DNA from 4 places in the Heyndrickxia sp. MSNUG genome. Region 1 is predicted to be linked to each of the others. Evidence: predicted binding sites of a transcription regulator. Region 1 holds the regulator's gene; each other region holds the start of a gene.

The links. The regulator Rex, encoded in region 1, represses fermentation and respiration genes when NADH is low (regulators of the CRP and FNR family bind a similar motif). The targets are predictions, from matches to a motif close to TTGTGAAATATTTCACAA.
Region 2: the regulator Rex is predicted to act here: its motif matches at 2,171-2,188, upstream of AABM38_RS23070 (AtpZ/AtpI family protein).
Region 3: the regulator Rex is predicted to act here: its motif matches at 1,607-1,624, upstream of qoxA (cytochrome aa3 quinol oxidase subunit II).
Region 4: the regulator Rex is predicted to act here: its motif matches at 2,108-2,125, upstream of AABM38_RS06705 (YwiC-like family protein).

What each region holds. Positions count from the first base shown of each region.
Region 1 covers NZ_CP150978.1:246,348-250,651, forward strand. The annotation lists gene AABM38_RS01395 (ABC-F family ATP-binding cassette domain-containing protein) at 1-1,618, opposite strand, end outside; gene moaC (cyclic pyranopterin monophosphate synthase MoaC) at 1,788-2,282, shown strand; gene AABM38_RS01405 (redox-sensing transcriptional repressor Rex) at 2,310-2,966, shown strand; gene AABM38_RS01410 (YdiK family protein) at 2,997-3,197, opposite strand; gene AABM38_RS01415 (lysostaphin resistance A-like protein) at 3,201-3,932, opposite strand.
Region 2 covers NZ_CP150978.1:4,620,572-4,624,875, reverse strand. The annotation lists gene AABM38_RS23075 (S8 family serine peptidase) at 1-2,087, shown strand, start outside; gene AABM38_RS23070 (AtpZ/AtpI family protein) at 2,347-2,568, shown strand; gene AABM38_RS23065 (ATP synthase subunit I) at 2,575-2,949, shown strand; gene atpB (F0F1 ATP synthase subunit A) at 2,973-3,686, shown strand; gene atpE (F0F1 ATP synthase subunit C) at 3,760-3,972, shown strand; gene atpF (F0F1 ATP synthase subunit B) at 4,149-4,304, shown strand, end outside.
Region 3 covers NZ_CP150978.1:2,405,953-2,410,256, reverse strand. The annotation lists gene AABM38_RS12005 (hypothetical protein) at 138-365, opposite strand; gene qoxA (cytochrome aa3 quinol oxidase subunit II) at 1,656-2,681, shown strand; gene qoxB (cytochrome aa3 quinol oxidase subunit I) at 2,671-4,304, shown strand, end outside.
Region 4 covers NZ_CP150978.1:1,363,933-1,368,236, forward strand. The annotation lists gene glp (gephyrin-like molybdotransferase Glp) at 174-1,439, shown strand; gene mobB (molybdopterin-guanine dinucleotide biosynthesis protein B) at 1,427-1,954, shown strand; gene AABM38_RS06705 (YwiC-like family protein) at 2,184-2,897, shown strand; gene AABM38_RS06710 (Crp/Fnr family transcriptional regulator) at 3,175-3,867, opposite strand; gene argC (N-acetyl-gamma-glutamyl-phosphate reductase) at 4,094-4,304, shown strand, end outside.

The DNA of each region.
Region 1 (4,304 bases):
CCTGTTCGAGCTTTTTCTCGAGGTAATAATCATAATCACCCAGGAACTCGGTTGCGCCATCGCGGTCGAGCTCAATGACCTTTGTGGCGATTCTGTTGATAAAATAACGGTCGTGCGAAACGAACAGGATTGTGCCCGGGTAATCGATCAGTGCATTTTCCAGCACTTCCTTGCTGTCCAAGTCCAAGTGGTTCGTGGGCTCGTCAAGAATCAGGAAGTTGGATTTTTGCATCATCATCTTGGCGAGTGCCAGACGTGCTTTTTCACCGCCGCTGAGCGTTGAAACGATTTTTGATACATCGTCGCCTGAGAAGAGGAAATTGCCGAGAACCGTGCGAATTTCTTTTTCCGGCTTAAGTGGATATTCGTCCCAAAGCTCGTTTAGTACCTTTTTATTTGAGCTTAGCTCAGCTTGTTCCTGATCATAATAACCGATCGATACGTTTGAACCATAGTGGATGCTGCCAGTGATTGAAGGTAGCTTTTCAACGATTGTCTTCAGCAAGGTTGATTTGCCGACACCATTTGGTCCAACTAAGGCAGTGCTATCACCGCGAGATAGATTGAATGAGATATTTTCCGAAACGACGTCATCGCTATATCCTACAGCGAGTGTATCAGCCTTTAGGACATCATTTCCGCTTTGGCGTTCAATCTGAAAACTGAAGGAAGCGGATTTTTCATCGCCAAGCGGCTTGTCCATCCGGTCAATCTTTTCAAGCTGTTTCCTGCGGCTTTGAGCTCTTTTAGTAGTGGAAGCGCGCGCCAGGTTTCGCTGGATGAAGTCCTGGAGCTTTGAAATCTCATCCTGCTGCTTTTCAAAAAGCTTCATATCCCGTTCATAGTTTTCAGCTTTTTGATTTAAGTAAGAGCTGTAGTTCCCCGGGAATTTTGCCAGCTGATGGCGGGAAATTTCATATACCTGATTAACGACTTTATCAAGGAAGTAACGATCATGGGAAACAATAAGGATTGCGCCATCATAACCCTGAAGGTATTTTTCCAGCCAAGAAAGAGTGTCGATATCAAGGTGGTTTGTCGGTTCATCCAGAATTAAAATATCCGGGCGGGTCAAAAGGAGCTTAGCTAGAGCAAGCCTTGTTTTTTGGCCTCCGCTTAATGTGGATATTTTTGTAGAGTAATCAAAGGAATGGAAGTTCAGGCCATGGAGCACGGAGCGGATGTCGGCTTCATATTGATAACCGCCTTGCTCCTTGAACTGGACCTGCAAAAGATCATATTCTTTGAGAACTCTGTCATATTCAGTCTGGTTTGTCAGTATGTCAGGGTCCGACATTTTTTCCTCAAGCCGGCGCAGGTCTTTTTCCATGGAATGCAGATGGTTAAAAACGCCAAGCATTTCTTCCCAGATGCTTTTTTCGGATTCGAGACCGGTATTCTGTGCCAGGTATCCGATCGTCGTCCCTTTAGGGCGGATGATTTCGCCGCTGTCATGCGCCTCGTGCCCGGCGATAATCTTCAGCAGGGTCGATTTCCCTGCTCCGTTGCGGCCAACTAAAGCAACACGGTCATGGGTCTGTATTTCAAACTTTATATTCGATAAAATAAGATCAGCAGCGAAATATTTTGTCAGCTGATTAACTTGTAATAAGATCATTATTATTCACCTCTATTGCCTTAGAGATAGTGTAACCCATTCACATAAGCTCGGCAATATATGAAACCCACCAAAGACAAGGAATGACAAGGAATTTGTGAACTCAGCAACAAAGTTCACACACAACTTTGTGAAAATAGTGTATCATTTGGTTGAAGGGAGCATGAACATGGCAGAATTTACTCATTTTAACGAAGAAGGCAGAGCAAAAATGGTGGACGTCAGCGATAAATCTGAGACGGTCCGCACGGCAATCGCCCATTCAAGTATAATTGTGAATGAAGATATATATATAAGAATCACAGAAAATAAGATGAAAAAAGGGGATGTGCTGGCTGTTGCACAGGTAGCGGGCATCATGGCGGCCAAGAAGACGTCGGAAATCATTCCAATGTGTCATCCACTTCCATTAACAGGCATTGACCTTAGCTTCGAATGGGAGCAAAATGGAAATGACTATATTTTAAATATTACCGCATCTGTAAAAACAAAAGGGAATACAGGGGTGGAAATGGAAGCGTTAACAGCAGCTTCAGCATGTGCGCTGACTGTTTATGATATGTGCAAGGCCGTTGACAAAGGCATGGTGATCGGCAAGACGTATTTAGTCGAAAAAACCGGCGGGAAAAATGGCGATTTTAAGAGAGATGAGAAGCTTAAATAGAAATTTTGATTGGGTGGAGGATGGAGAATGATGAACGAACCTATGAAAATACCGCAGGCAACCGCAAAACGCTTGCCGCTTTATTACCGTTTCTTATTGAACTTACATTCTTCAGGTAAACAAAGAGTTTCATCTGCAGAGTTAAGTGAAGCGGTAAAAGTGGATTCAGCGACAATCAGAAGGGATTTTTCTTATTTTGGAGCCTTAGGTAAAAAGGGGTACGGCTACAATGTGAATTATCTCCTGACATTTTTCCGAAAGACACTTGATCAGGACGAGCTTACAAAAGTGGCACTGATCGGGGTCGGAAATCTTGGAACAGCATTTTTGAATTATAATTTCTCAAAAAATAATAATACGAAAATCGAAATTGCCTTTGATGTAGATGAGGCAAAAGTAGGCACCGTTATGGGTGACGTGCCTGTGTATCACATGGATGAGCTGGACAAAAAAGTTGTCGAGGAAGGGATTCAGGTGGCCATTCTTACCGTGCCGTCTGCGGTAGCCCAGCCTATTACAGACCGATTAGTCCAGGCGAATATCAAGGGAATCCTGAATTTTACGCCTGCACGATTGAATGTACCGGACTCCATCAGGATTCACCATATTGACCTGTCTGTAGAACTGCAATCATTGATTTATTTCCTAAAGCATTATCCGACCAATACAGACACAGAAGAATGATATGAAAAATAGCCTCTTCGGATGAAGAGGCTATTTTTTCTGGATTTGTTTAAGTTTGAGATGGAGCAGGATCATCCGGATGCCGGAACCGAAGTCGAAGGTCGCGAGCATGACGAGGAGATAAGTGAAAAATCCCCATCCGGTTTCGCTGACATTCTGGATGGCGAAGTAGGTGAACAAGCTGCCTAGCAAGATGTAGACAATGCCTGAAAATAAAGGCGATTGCTTCATAACTTAAAGTCCCCCAATAAAGCTTTGGATTTTTTCTGCTTCTCTTATCATTCTCTCGATATCTTCCCTGAATACGGATTGAAGCAGGACAACGAACGTATTCATTGTGACATGGGCGATGATCGGAACGATGATTCGCTTTGTTTTTACATAAAGGAATGCAAAGGTAAAGCCCATGGCCGAATAAAGGATGACATGCTCGGGCTCCATATGAGCAAGCGCGAAAATCACTGAACTGATCAATGCAGCAAAAAAGAAGTTCATTTTCTTATAAAGGCTTCCGAAGATGATTTTACGGAAGACGATTTCTTCCAAAATCGGCCCGATGATCGAGCTGACGAGAATCACAACCGGGAAGTTCTCAATGAGGTTGATGATCTCTTGAGTATTTTCTGAGCCCATTTCGATTCCGAGCAGCCTTTCAATGCTTGCTGCAAAGGATTGAGCCATCAATGCCAGAAATACACCGGCAACGGCCCATGCAGCCGAGCTTGCTGGCGATGCCATTCCGCGCAAATCTGCCTGCATCTTTGATTCTTTCCGTAAAATAAGCAAAACGATGATCAGTGTCAGTGTAAAGCTAATGACTAGCCAGTAAGGAATCGATAGGGTTTCCATTTCCTTAAGACTCTTGCCCATCCCAGCTCCCACAAAGGCAACGAGCGGAATTCCGACCAGGCTTGAAAGCTGCATGACAATATAGGCGATGATAATGTACCAGTATTCTTTTTTCAATATGAAAACTCCTTTTAGGCCGTTTCGTAAACATAATGACTTTATATACGTTTTATTATGATAAAAGTTCCATAATGCTATCTCTCCATTTTACTAGTAAGCAGCTTGAAAGTTCAAATTGTAGGATGCTTGCTAAAAAAATGGTTAGATTTCCGCAGAAGCCGCATACTCTTTAAGGTGGCTTTTTTTTAAACAAGCTTAAATTAAAATTCGGAGAAAATTGTCGTCGAATATTGTGGAACGGGAACGAAAAATAGTCCTTGCTGTCACTGGATTCCTGCCCAGGGACCTAATATAAATTTTATAAAAAAAATTGGACTTCATGCTTGCAAAAAAAATGGAGATTCATTAATATATAAATTGTGTTAGCAC
Region 2 (4,304 bases), 470 kb from region 1:
GTGGGAATGAAATACAGCTAGTATCTGAAGTAAGCACCTATCAGGTTGAGAATACTCCGTATTTGTCGATTGGTTTCCAGAAAAGCACCTCGATGTCAGATATCAAAAAAATAGAGATAAACCCAAATCATCATCCAGAACCGTACCGTTCAAGTGAAAGTTTTACAAATAATTTTGAATTGATTGGTTCAGAGGCTGTCCGCGGCATTTTGGATAAGAATGGGGAGCGGCTGACGGGCAGGGGTGTAAAAATAGGCGTGATTGATACGGGGATTGATTATGATCATCCAGATCTTAAAAGGAATTATGCCGGGGGGCATGACCTGGTAGATGGGGATGAGGATCCGATGGAAACGAAAGGCATTGGGATGAAAAGCACCCTGCACGGTACGCATGTAGCCGGGATTATTGCGGCGAATGGAAGAATGAGAGGGATGGCGCCGGAAGCTAAAATCATTGCCTATAGAGCGCTCGGACCTGGAGGGAGCGGTACAACGGAACAGGTCATCGCTGCAATCGATCAGGCGATTGAAGATAAGGTGGACGTTCTCAACCTTTCTCTTGGCAATGATGTGAATGGTCCAGACCTGCCCATCAGCCTTGCGCTCAATAAGGCTGTAGATAGCGGGATTACGGCAGTAACCTCATCTGGAAACTCGGGTCCGAACCGATGGACGGTTGGATCACCTGGAACAGCATCCAAAGCCATTAGTGTTGGAGCTTCAACACCGCCTATGAAAGTCCCATATGCCAGGGGATCTGTTTCAGCTGAGAAAATCCGGCTTGAGCCTTTGCAGGGGTCGGAACAATGGAATAACACTAAAAGTGAGAAACTTGTATTTGCTGGCATTGGCAGAAAAAATGAGATGAATGATGTGAAAGACAAGCTTGTGATCGTAGAACGAGGGCAGCTTACTTTTACAGAAAAAGCGAAGAATGCCCTCAACGCAGGAGCTGTCGGAGTCATTATTTACAACAATTCAAAAGGAACATTCTTTGGGAACCTGGAAGAAAGTCTGCCAATCCCAGTGGCAGCAATCAGCAAACAAGAAGGAGAATCCCTGAAAAAACAGCTTGCAAATGGCCAGGCTCTACTGAGGATAGAATTAATAGAAGAAAGAGATATTCTTGCAGACTTCAGCTCGCGGGGACCGGTTACGTCAACTTGGGAAATCAAGCCGGATATTGTTGCTCCTGGAGTGGCCATAAACAGTACCATTCCAGGGGGGTATTTATCTCTGCAGGGCACGAGCATGGCGGCACCGCATGTCGCGGGTGCAGCTGCATTGATCAAACAGGCGCACCCGGAATGGGGACCATACGAAATCAAGGCGGCAATCATGAACACGGCCAAGCAGATTGTGAATCGGGATGGAAAAATATATCGAACATATGAACAAGGAGCCGGCCGTATCCAGACAGAAGCAGCGATCAAAACCGAAACCCTCGTCAAGCCGGGATCGCTGCAATTCGGAAAGTTCCAGCTGGCAGATGATATGCACCGGCACAGTGCAAGGCTTGAAGTCAAGAATACAAGCACTCACCAGAAGCACTATTCTTTTTCGAGGCCGAAATTGGAAACAGGGATTGAGTGGGAGCTGCCATTTTCCTTTACCGTTGAGCCAAATGAAACGAAGATAGTGGAAATCGCCATGATTGCCAGTCCGGAGTTGTTAAAACAGAAAATTCATGACGGCAGCCTTGTTCTTGATGATGGAAAAAATAAAATCAGAATTCCTTATTTGTATGTCCTTGAGGAACCGGATTATCCAAGAGTCATGGGCTTTGATTTTGCACCTGCTGACAATGCTGGCGCATATAGATATGAAGTCTATTTGCCTGGAGGAGCTGAAGAGTTTGGTATCGCGCTTTTTGATCCGGATCAGTATCGCTTCATAGGGTTCCTTGATTGGGGAAGGAAAATCAAAAAAGGGATGAGGGAAAAAGAAATACGTTTCGAAGACCTTCCAGAAGAAGGAGTATACTTAGCCAAGGTTTTTGCTAAAAAGGCCGGACGGGAAAGCACGATTGAAACCGTTATCTCAGTCAAGAAAAATGAAAATGAAAACAAAGCCGGAAGGAATTAAAATCCTTGCCGGCTTTATTTTGGAAAACTATTGTGATTGCTATTTTCAGATAGGGTAAAGGGTATAAAACGCACGTGAAAACTTTGTGAATTTTTTCACTCCAATGGATTGACTTTGATTGGAGCCTATTGTATGCTTATCTAGGTGTAAATGATAGGGTTTTCAAAAATATTTCGACAATATTTTTAAATGTTTTGCTAGAATAAATCCTTACATAGACATTCGGACTGTTCAATCCCTAAAACGAGGATGTGATTGAATGCGTCAAAACAAGCGTCATCCATTGCAAGCAATGGCTCTAACGTCCGCGATCCTTTCTCAATTAGTCGGATCTATACTGATTGGCATTTTCTCAGGAAGATGGCTCGATCACAAAGTAGGAACCGAACCACTTTTTCTCATTCTCGGTCTACTCATGGGATTGGCTGCTGGCGTGTACGCCATGCTCCGTTTGATCCAACACTTTTTTTCAGGAGACTAATCTTTAATGTCAGAAATAAACCAAATGTTTCATCGGCAACGTCGGTATATGTACGTACTTTTAGCTGTTTATGTTCTTGGCTGGGGATTTACCTCCTATAAATCAATCTTTGCAGGACTAGCTCTTGGAACTGCATTCAGTTTCATGATCTTATTGCTTTTGGCAAAAAGAGCGCAAAGCTTTGATAAAGCTGTGTCTCAAGGGAAAAAGGTCCGTTCGCTCGGCTCTGTCTCTCGATTGGCTACAGCGGCAATCGCAGCAATGATTGCATTGGAATATGAAGATCAATTTCATATGGCAAGTGTGGTAGTGGGACTAATGACAACCTATGTTGTTATTATCATAGATTATTTTATTCAAAGTTTTCTACAACATAAATAGCGGGGGAAGAGAGGTGAATACTGTTGCATCATGAAGCTCCATTAGTTCATTTTTTGGGACTTACTTTTAACTTAGCTAATGTCTTAATGATTACAATAGCAAGTGTTATTGTTTTTCTGATTGCTGTTCTTTCTACACGTCGTATTGCAATGAAGCCTACTGGAATGCAGAACTTCTTTGAATGGGTTATGGATTTCGTAAAGGGCATCATCAACAGCACGATGGATTGGAAGGATGGTGGAAGATTCCACATACTTGGACTGACTCTGTTAATGTACATTTTCGTGTCCAATATGCTTGGTCTGCCATTCGCAATCGTGATTGACGAAACATTATGGTGGAAATCACCAACTGCGGACCCAATCATTACTTTAACTTTAGCCGTAATGGTGGTTGCACTTTCCCATTATTATGGAATCAGGTTAAAGGGCGGAAGAGAATATGCAAAGGGCTTTTTCAGTCCGATGAAATTCTTGTTCCCACTTAAGATTATTGAAGAGTTTGCAAACACGCTAACACTTGGTTTGCGTCTCTACGGTAACATTTATGCTGGTGAATTACTACTATCTTTGCTTGCAGGCGGTTTGGCTGCATCCGGGATTGTTGGTACTATCGCAGCGATTCCTTTAACACTGGTTTGGCAAGGATTCTCCATCTTTGTTGGTACGATCCAAGCCTATATTTTCACCATGTTAACAATGGTTTATCTGTCCCATAAAGTGGGTCACGACCATTAAAATAACTCTGTTCATATGAACAACAATTTTTTTAAAAAAATTTTTCTATACAATTTAAGGAGGAACACAAATAATGAATCTTATCGCAGCAGCAATCGCAATCGGTCTAGCAGCAGTAGGCGCTGGTATCGGTAACGGACTAATCGTAGGTCGTACAGTTGAAGGTATCGCTCGTCAGCCAGAAGCACGTGGTTTACTTCAAACTACAATGTTCATCGGGGTTGCGTTAGTAGAAGCATTGCCAATCATCGGTGTAGTTATTGCATTCATGGTTTTAGGCCGTTAATCTCACGTAAATTATTCAAATGGCGAAGACGATTCTATTTGATGCTTCGCCATTCTTATGTACCCATAATGATTGAAAAATAATCAAATCGATATATTTCATCCTTTTATATTGAAGCAAAGGTTCCTTTCGCTCAATCAAAAAAGGGAAAGACTCTTGAAGGGAGTGAATCGAGGGTGTTAACAAGCCAATTTGTACTCGGTGCTGCAGAAACAGCACACGAAGGTATTAACGGTGGAGACATCGTATTCCAGCTAATTATGTTTCTTATTTTGCTAGCATTGCTTAAAAAATACGCTTGGGGTCCGTTAATGGGCATCATGAAACAGCGT
Region 3 (4,304 bases), 2.2 Mb from region 1:
AAACCTCCATATAATTTTGTTCTAAATTACTTTTCTCGGATTCGTTTATTGGTGTGTTGTATGTAGCCATTGATGATAAGATGGTTTTTTATTAGTTAATTTGTGAAGTATTTCACAAAAGTTTTCAAAAAAATATTTCACTCACAAACTGGATTTCTCGGAATTTTTTCAAAGGATAAATCCGTGATGTATCTTGAACCTCTTTTCACGATGATGACAAAGTTAACTGTCCAGATGTATGCCGGAATGTTATCATTTTCTGTGAACATCATCGCTTCAAACTCATCACCCGCTAATTCTTCAAAAACCTCCAGCGTATAAGTTTCAGTATCAGTTGAGAAAGGCTTAAATTCGCAATAAATCATTTACACTCACTCCTTTTTCCTTTTCTAATTAAAGAATATCACATGGTAAGAATAATAGTTTGTGAAAAATTGAACAAACTTTGAACTTTAATCATTTTAACCGAATACATGTTTTATAGGTAAAGGTGATTTTTTTAATACCTTAAAATTAAAGCGCTTTCATTTTAATTAATATTTTAATATAATAATTATATCCTGTATTCTATTAAGAAGGATTATTCCCCTTATTTAAAATTAAAAGAGTATGTACTTTCCTTATTCACTTCCTATTTTATAGGGACTGATAAAAAATTTAAACCCGATCATATTATAGGAGGTTTTCTGATTATTTTTATATGCTGGACATGATTCGGAAATTCTCCATTTCAATCTCATAATACTCTCTAAAATTGAAGCTTCTTATTCACCTTGTCCAATCTTATATAAATTAGACAGTTGATTTCAGCTCCAGATACTCGCTTTGTGCGAGTTCTCATCTTGGTCCGCTAATTCCTCATGACTTTGAATAGCTTCCACTAACCTTCCCCTCCCACGATGGAAATGCGTTAGAATTTTCTGAGGAGTCGATTGCCCTCACCTCCAATCAACAGTAAATTAACCTAGTTATTTATTAAATAAGAATTCTATATACATCCCGTTATTAGCTAAACACTATGAATCTTATTTTCATATTATCACCATAGATGCACTCACAAATAAACCTTAGTCCATTGGTCGGAATAACCATTGAAAAACTTATTATACTCTGTATAATTCATAGTAACTTTATAGGAATTGAAGAAATAATAAGGAGTGAATGGTTTGAGAGTTTATTTACATCGTTTGTCAAAGAAAAATGTCCGAGATGCTGCAGCATATTGGTAACGAAGGTCAGTGTCGATTCCAAATCGATCACAATTAAAATGTGTCCAAAAAAACTTTATCAAAAGGAATTTCATCCGGCTCTGGAAACTTATATTGAAAGTAATAAGATATCTTAAAATAGTATCCCCCGCTTGAACTCAGGGCCTCTTTAATAGAAACCCTGAGTTTTTGGCGTCAATCCCCTTCACAAACATTTCACAGGAATACCATTTTATGTTTTCATATTTTGTTCACAATTACCTTGTAAGGTGTACAAATTTCTATGTTAGAATCATTGTTATAAGTACACCGCTGTGATTTTTATCACACCTTTTGCCACTACTTACCGGCTATTTTAGTGGTAGTTTCGAAACCTTTGTGAACGAATGAGCAAAAGTATGTGATATAATGAACAAGGTTTTTATCTGAAAGGAGCTGCAGTCAGTGATGAAGAAATCAAAACTTCTATTGCTCTCACTCACCTCAATGATCGCCGTATTGTTATTGAGCGGCTGTGAGAATAATATGGTCGTGTTCAATCCAGAAGGACCGATCGCAAGGCAAATTCTCGATTTAATAAACTTTTCAATTGCATTGATGCTATTAGTTACGGTTGTCGTATTCGGCCTCTTCGCGTTCATTGTATGGAAATACCGAGAACGCAAGGATAATATGGGATATGAGCCGCCAGAAGAACATGGCAGCACTGTATTGGAAATCATATGGACTGTTATCCCGATCCTGATTATCGTCGCTTTAACCATTCCGACGGTAAAAACGATATATGCAATAGATGAAGTACCTAAAGGCTATGAAGACAAAGAACCTCTTGTCATTAAAGTGACTTCAGCTGACTGGAAATGGATTTTCAGTTATCCTGAGCAAGGAATTGAAACGGTTAACTACGTTAATATCCCTGAAGACCGTCCTGTTGATTTCAAGCTGACCTCAGCTGGAACGATGCAAAGCTTCTGGGTCCCTGCTCTTGGCGGCCAGAAATATACGATGGCACATGCTGAAACACAGCTTTATCTTGTAGCTGACAACCCTGGCTCATATGTTGGCCGTAATACGAACTTCAATGGTAAGGGATATGCTGGCATGGAGTTTGAAGTCTTGTCACAAACACAAGAAGAGTTTGATAAATGGGTTAAAGAAGTAAAAGAAACTGCTCCAAAGATGACACTGCCAGAGTATGAAAAAATGCTTGAGCCTTCTCACTTTGGACGGAAGACATTCTCAAACACTCACTTAGAATGGGTCGACCATTCTGACCATAATTCAAAGAATTACACAAATCCAGAAATGTATTATCCAGGACATGGCTGGCCAGGTAAGATCTTTGAAGATGAAAATAACTACAAAAACAAAAACGGCAAGAATGAGCAAACAAATCATGAAAACCATGAAAATATGAATCATAAAGAATCTGAAACTACTGACGAGCACGGGGGTGAGCATAGTGGGCATTAAATGGGATGAATTTTTTGTAACAGGCGATCCATTGATTTTCGCTTCACAAATCGGAATTGCCCTGACGATGGTTGGGATCATCGCTGCACTTACCTATTTTAAAAAGTGGAATTGGCTTTGGACTAATTGGCTGACCACTGTTGATCACAAGAAAATCGGGATCATGTACATCCTGGTCGGAGTGGTCATGTTTTTCCGCGGTGGTATTGACGGCTTGATGATGAAAGGCCAGACAGCCGTTCCTGAAAATACATTTTTAAACGCGCAGCACTATAATGAAGTATTCACCACACACGGTGTCATCATGATTCTTTTCGTTGCGATGCCGCTATTGATTGGACTTATGAACTTTGTGGTTCCGCTGCAAATCGGGGCCCGTGACGTTGCTTTTCCACAGTTGAACGCCCTTAGCTTCTGGCTTACAGTAGCCGGTGCGGCGCTCTTCAATATTTCGTTCATCATTGGTGGTTCACCGGATGCCGGCTGGACTTCCTACTTCCCTCTGGCAGGCAAGGAATTTAGTCCTGGCATCGGGAACAACTTTTACGCAGTAGCCTTGCAAATTGCAGGTGCTGGTACATTGATGACTGGTATTAACTTCGTTGTCACAGTGTTAAAAATGAGAACAAAAGGCATGACATTGATGAGGATGCCGATGTTCAGTTGGACATCTTTCATCACATCAATCATTATTGTAGCGAGCTTCCCTATTTTTACAGTAGCTCTTGCTTTAATGACATTTGACCGCACATTCGGTACCCATTTCTTCACTATATCTGGTGGCGGTATGGATATGCTTTGGGCCAACCTATTTTGGCTTTGGGGACATCCAGAAGTTTATATCGTTGTTCTGCCTGCATTCGGTATGCTGTCAGATATCATTTCAACTTTTTCTAGAAAAACGCTTTACGGTTATAAATCAATGGTCATTTCCATTATCATGATCTCGGTTTTAAGTATGCTTGTATGGGTTCACCACTTCTTTACAATGGGCAACAGTGCTGGTGTAAACTCATTCTTCTCGATTACAACAATGGCAATCGCCATCCCTACTGGGGTTAAAGTATTTAACTGGCTATTCACAATGAGAAAAGGCCGAATTAAGTTTACGACTGCAATGCTCTGGTCACTTGCATTTGTACCGAACTTTGTCATCGGTGGTGTAACTGGTGTCATGCTTGCTATGGCAGCAGCTGACTATCAGTATCACAACACATTATTCCTAGTGGCCCACTTCCACTATGTATTAATACCAGGTGTAGTGTTCCCTATTTTTGCTGGCCTTTACTTCTGGTGGCCGAAGATGTTCGGCTATATGCTGAACGAAAAAATTGGTAAATGGCATTTCTGGCTATTTGTAATCGGCTTTAATGTCACATTCATGCCAATGTTCTTCCTTGGCCTAGACGGTGCGGTACGCCGTGCTTACACCTATTCAGCAGATACGGGCTTTGCTCCGTTAATGATGGTGTCAGCAATCGGTTCTGTGATTCTTGCTGCTGGTTTTGCTGCACTTGTTTACAACATCTATTGGAGCGCGCGTCATGCAGACCGCAATATTGGAAATGATCCATGGGATGCGAGGACTCTAGAGTGGGCAACTGCTACTCCTGTCCAGCACTA
Region 4 (4,304 bases), 1.1 Mb from region 1:
TTGAACTTTAATAGAACCAATGTTAAAAAACTTTTTTCACAATGTTTTGTAGTAAGTACACTTAGATGATTAATGGCACTTATTTTTAGGACTTTTAAGTTCCTGTTAAGTAAAATACAAGCTACACGAAAGAGCCAAGATAAGTTTTAACCTGCAATAGGAGCTGATTATATATGTTAGAGAAAAGAAACCCTATTCCAATTGGAGAGGCTGTAAAGAGAGTAATGGAGCATAAGAAAAATGGCTCTACTGAGTACGTTTCGATTAATGAAAGCTACGGTCGCTATCTGTCTGAGGATCTAAAAGCAACAAGTGACGTTCCGCATTTTGACAGGGCACCGTATGATGGATATGCTATACGTTCGATTGACACACAGAATGCTTCTCAATCCCAGGCCGTTGAGTTTGAGGTCGTTGACCATATTGGAGCAGGCATGCTAACTGATAAAGAGCTTGGGCCCTTTCAGGCAGTGAGAATCATGACAGGAGCGCAAATGCCAGTTGGTGCTGATGCGGTTGTCATGTTTGAATTGACAAAAGAAGTCGAGCGAGACGGAAAAAAGTATATGGAAACAAAGCGCAAGCATAAGAAAGGTGATAATGTCTCCTACCGTGGCGAAGATGCAAAGGAGGGGGAAGTGCTTGTCAAAAAAGGCACTTTTATCAACCCAGGGATCCAGGCAATGCTAGCGACATTCGGATATGCAAAAGTGCCTGTGGCAAAAAAACCTGTGATAGGGCTTTATGCAACAGGAACCGAGCTTCTGGAGGTTGATGAACCTCTAGAGCCTGGAAAAATCCGAAATAGCAATTCCTATATGATCTCGGCTCAAATCCTGCGTGCAGGAGCAGAAGTGAAATACTTTGGACAGCTGCCTGATGATTTCGATACATGCTTCGAAGCGGTCAGTAAGGCAATTGAAGAAGTGGATTTATTCATCACCACTGGTGGTGTTTCTGTGGGAGATTATGATTATCTGCCTGAAATTTATGCCAAGATCGGTGCCGAGGTTCTTTTCAATAAAGTAGCGATGAGACCAGGAAGCGTTACAACAGTAGCTCAGATGGACGGAAAGCTGTTATTTGGACTATCTGGAAATCCATCTGCCTGTTATGTAGGCTTTGAACTGTTTGCGCGCCCAATTATCAGGACAATGCTATTTTCCCAGCTGCCGCATTTAAGAAAGGAATTAGCCATTCTTGACGCTAATTTCCCAAAAGCAAATCCGTTCACAAGGTTTGTCAGAAGCGCATTGACAATCCAGGATGGAAAGCTCGTTGTAACTCCGAGCGGTCTCGATAAGTCAAATATCATCATGAGTTTAGCAGGCGCGAACTCGCTGATGATCCTTCCTGGCGGCACAAGAGGCTTTGAGCAGGGGATGGAAGTTGATGTTCTTATGCTCGAAGATCACACAGGCAGTGAGTGGCCTTGGTAAAACCGATCATTTTCCAGATTGCAGGATATCAGGACAGCGGCAAGACGACATTAAGTCTAAAGCTGATAGAACATTTATCTGCATCCGGGCTGAAAATTGCTACTATCAAGCACCATGGTCACGGCGGTAAGCCAGAGGTGGATGAAACAAAGGATTCAGGGCGCCATATTGCAGCAGGTGCAACTGTCTCCCTCGTTGAAGGAGACGGCAGGATCCTTATCCAGGCAGAACAAAAACAGTGGTCTCTTTTGGAAGAAATCGAGATGCTTTCTTTCTTTAAACCTGAAGTGATTCTAATTGAAGGATACAAAAACGAGAAGTATCCAAAGGCAGTCATTCTAAGAGACAAGGGAGATCTCGAGCTTCTTGACATACTGCCTGGTATTAAAGTCATTTTTTATCGTGATGCAAGTATGGCAAGGCATCTCATAGACCAAGACATCCCATCATTTGATACGAGTGATGAATCTGGTTTTACCTGGCTAACCAATTATATTAAAGCCGATTTCACATAGATTATGAAATGTAACTTTATGTAACAGCGTAAAACATTCAATATGATACAGAGAGACTGAACCTTTTTGGTTCAGCTTTTTTTGTGTTCGCAGGAAAACAAGAAGAACATTTTTTTTGACAGTTCAATGACATTCGATAAATGGAAAAGTGATATGTGATAAGCTTCACTTATTTGATGTTGAAATTACTCTATATTTAAGTCAGGAAAGAACAAGGGAGTGTTGATTCATGAAGTTATTTATGCCAAAACAGCACGGAGCCTGGGCTATGTTGATCATCCCTTTCTGGCTGGGAGCAGCGGCAAGTGAAGTAATCTGGCAGCATGTCCCGTTTTTCATAGGCTGGGTATTATTATATTTAGCAACATATCCACTGTTATTGATGTTTAAAAAGAAGAAAATTCCCTTTTATCGCAAGTGGGTTCTTATTTATATGATTCCAGCCCTGGTGTTTTTGATGATTCCGTTATTTACAACGCCATCTATTGCTTATTTTGGATTTTCGATGATTCCATTCTTCATCCTCAATGCTTATTTTTCAGCAAAAAATAAAGATCGGGCACTAATGAATGACCTCAGTGCAATTATTGTCTTTTCGATAGCTGGGCTGGCCAGCAGTTATCTGCCTGGCGCTGTGATTAACGAAAAAGCAGTCCTTGTATTTGCAGCTTCCATTTTATTTTTTACAGGCAGTACACTATATGTAAAAACGATGATTCGTGAAAAGAAGAATCATAGCTTTAAATGGATATCATGGACCTATCATCTCCTTGTACCTGCTTTATGGCTGGCTGCAGGAGAGGAGGCTGTTGCAGTGGCAGCAGTCCCAAGCTTAATTAGGGCGATTGTATTATTTGGAAAACCAGTATCCGTTACGAAAGTAGGTATTTATGAAATAATAAATGCTGGATTGTTTTTCACTATCATGATGTTTTCATTTTAAATAGAAAAGCAGAAGCTGCCTGGAAATGCTGGCAGCTTCTGCTTTTTTGCTTTGGCTCTGTTAAACTTGTCTGTTGATTTCCGCTCCAGGCACTCGCTTTCCGCGGGGCGTCAGGTGAGCCTCCTCGCCGCTTCGCTCCTGCGGGGTCTCACCTTGGCCGCTAATCCCGCAGGAGTCGAGTGCCCTCCGCTCCAATCAACAGGTGTTAAAATCAGCAATGTCTTTTAAAATAGCCTTGCCTAAAAATATCAATAAAAACTATACATAAATAACATCATTATTCAATATTACAAACTTCAACAGGGCAGCTTTCACAGTCTATTTCTCTTTTGAGCCGATTCAATGCATGAACAGTGATGTAGCCCTTATCAATGGAAATGCTATTATTTCTTCTTAACTCGCTCAGCAGTCGGTTGACTACCTCCCGGGATGTGCCGCAAAAATTGGCGAGCTCCTGGTTTGTCAAGGAAACATCGATTTTTATTCCTTCGTCCGTCACCACACCATAGCTGTTTGCCATCCGTATTAATGTCGAATATAAAGCACCTTTCTTTCCATGCAGAACAAGGTCCCGAAACCTTGTTTGTGATTTTCGGTGCTGTAATGAAAGCCATTTTACCAATTCCAGCGCGAGCGCATTATCCTTCGCAATTTCATTCTCCAGATTATCCTTCTGGATTACTGCGACAGTTCCACTCTCGGAGGCTTTCGCAGTAAGTAAATGGCTTGATGCAGGGCTGAACAATGATAGCTCTCCAACCAATTCACCGGCTGAGCACATTCTGATTGTCAGTTCACGACCGTCAGCAACCATCTTGCTGATCTGGAATTTGCCGCTTTGAATAATATACAGCTCACTTGCGTTATTTCCTTCCTCAAAAAGAAATGAGCCTTTTTCAATTTTTTTGATCCTGTGAACCTTTTCGAATACTTTATTCAGCTTTGGTGACATGATTGTTGCAGCCTGCATGTTAATACCACCTCATGTACGGCAGGTCATTTATACTCCTGTCCGTATAAATAATTAATATAATTATATTGTAAAGCATATTAAGCCAGCAATAAAATTGCGAATTGTTCACATATTGTTAATAAATTTGTTGCGTTTTGAAAAGTGAATTCTTATAATAAAAAGAACATAATTAATATTTATAAATATTTTTGGTTATTTATACATTACTGGAAGGAGGAGAAAAGTGAAAGCAGCTATCATCGGTACAACAGGATATGGGGGAGGAGAGTTGATTCGCCTCCTGGCAAATCATCCCCATTTCACAATCCATTCTGTCCACACGACGAGAGATGAAAAACCAGTATCCGAAGAATATCCGCACTTAACAGGAATTTTTGATAAAGTCCTTACAAAAATTGATATTGAAAAAATCGCTGAGGAAGCGGATGTTGTAT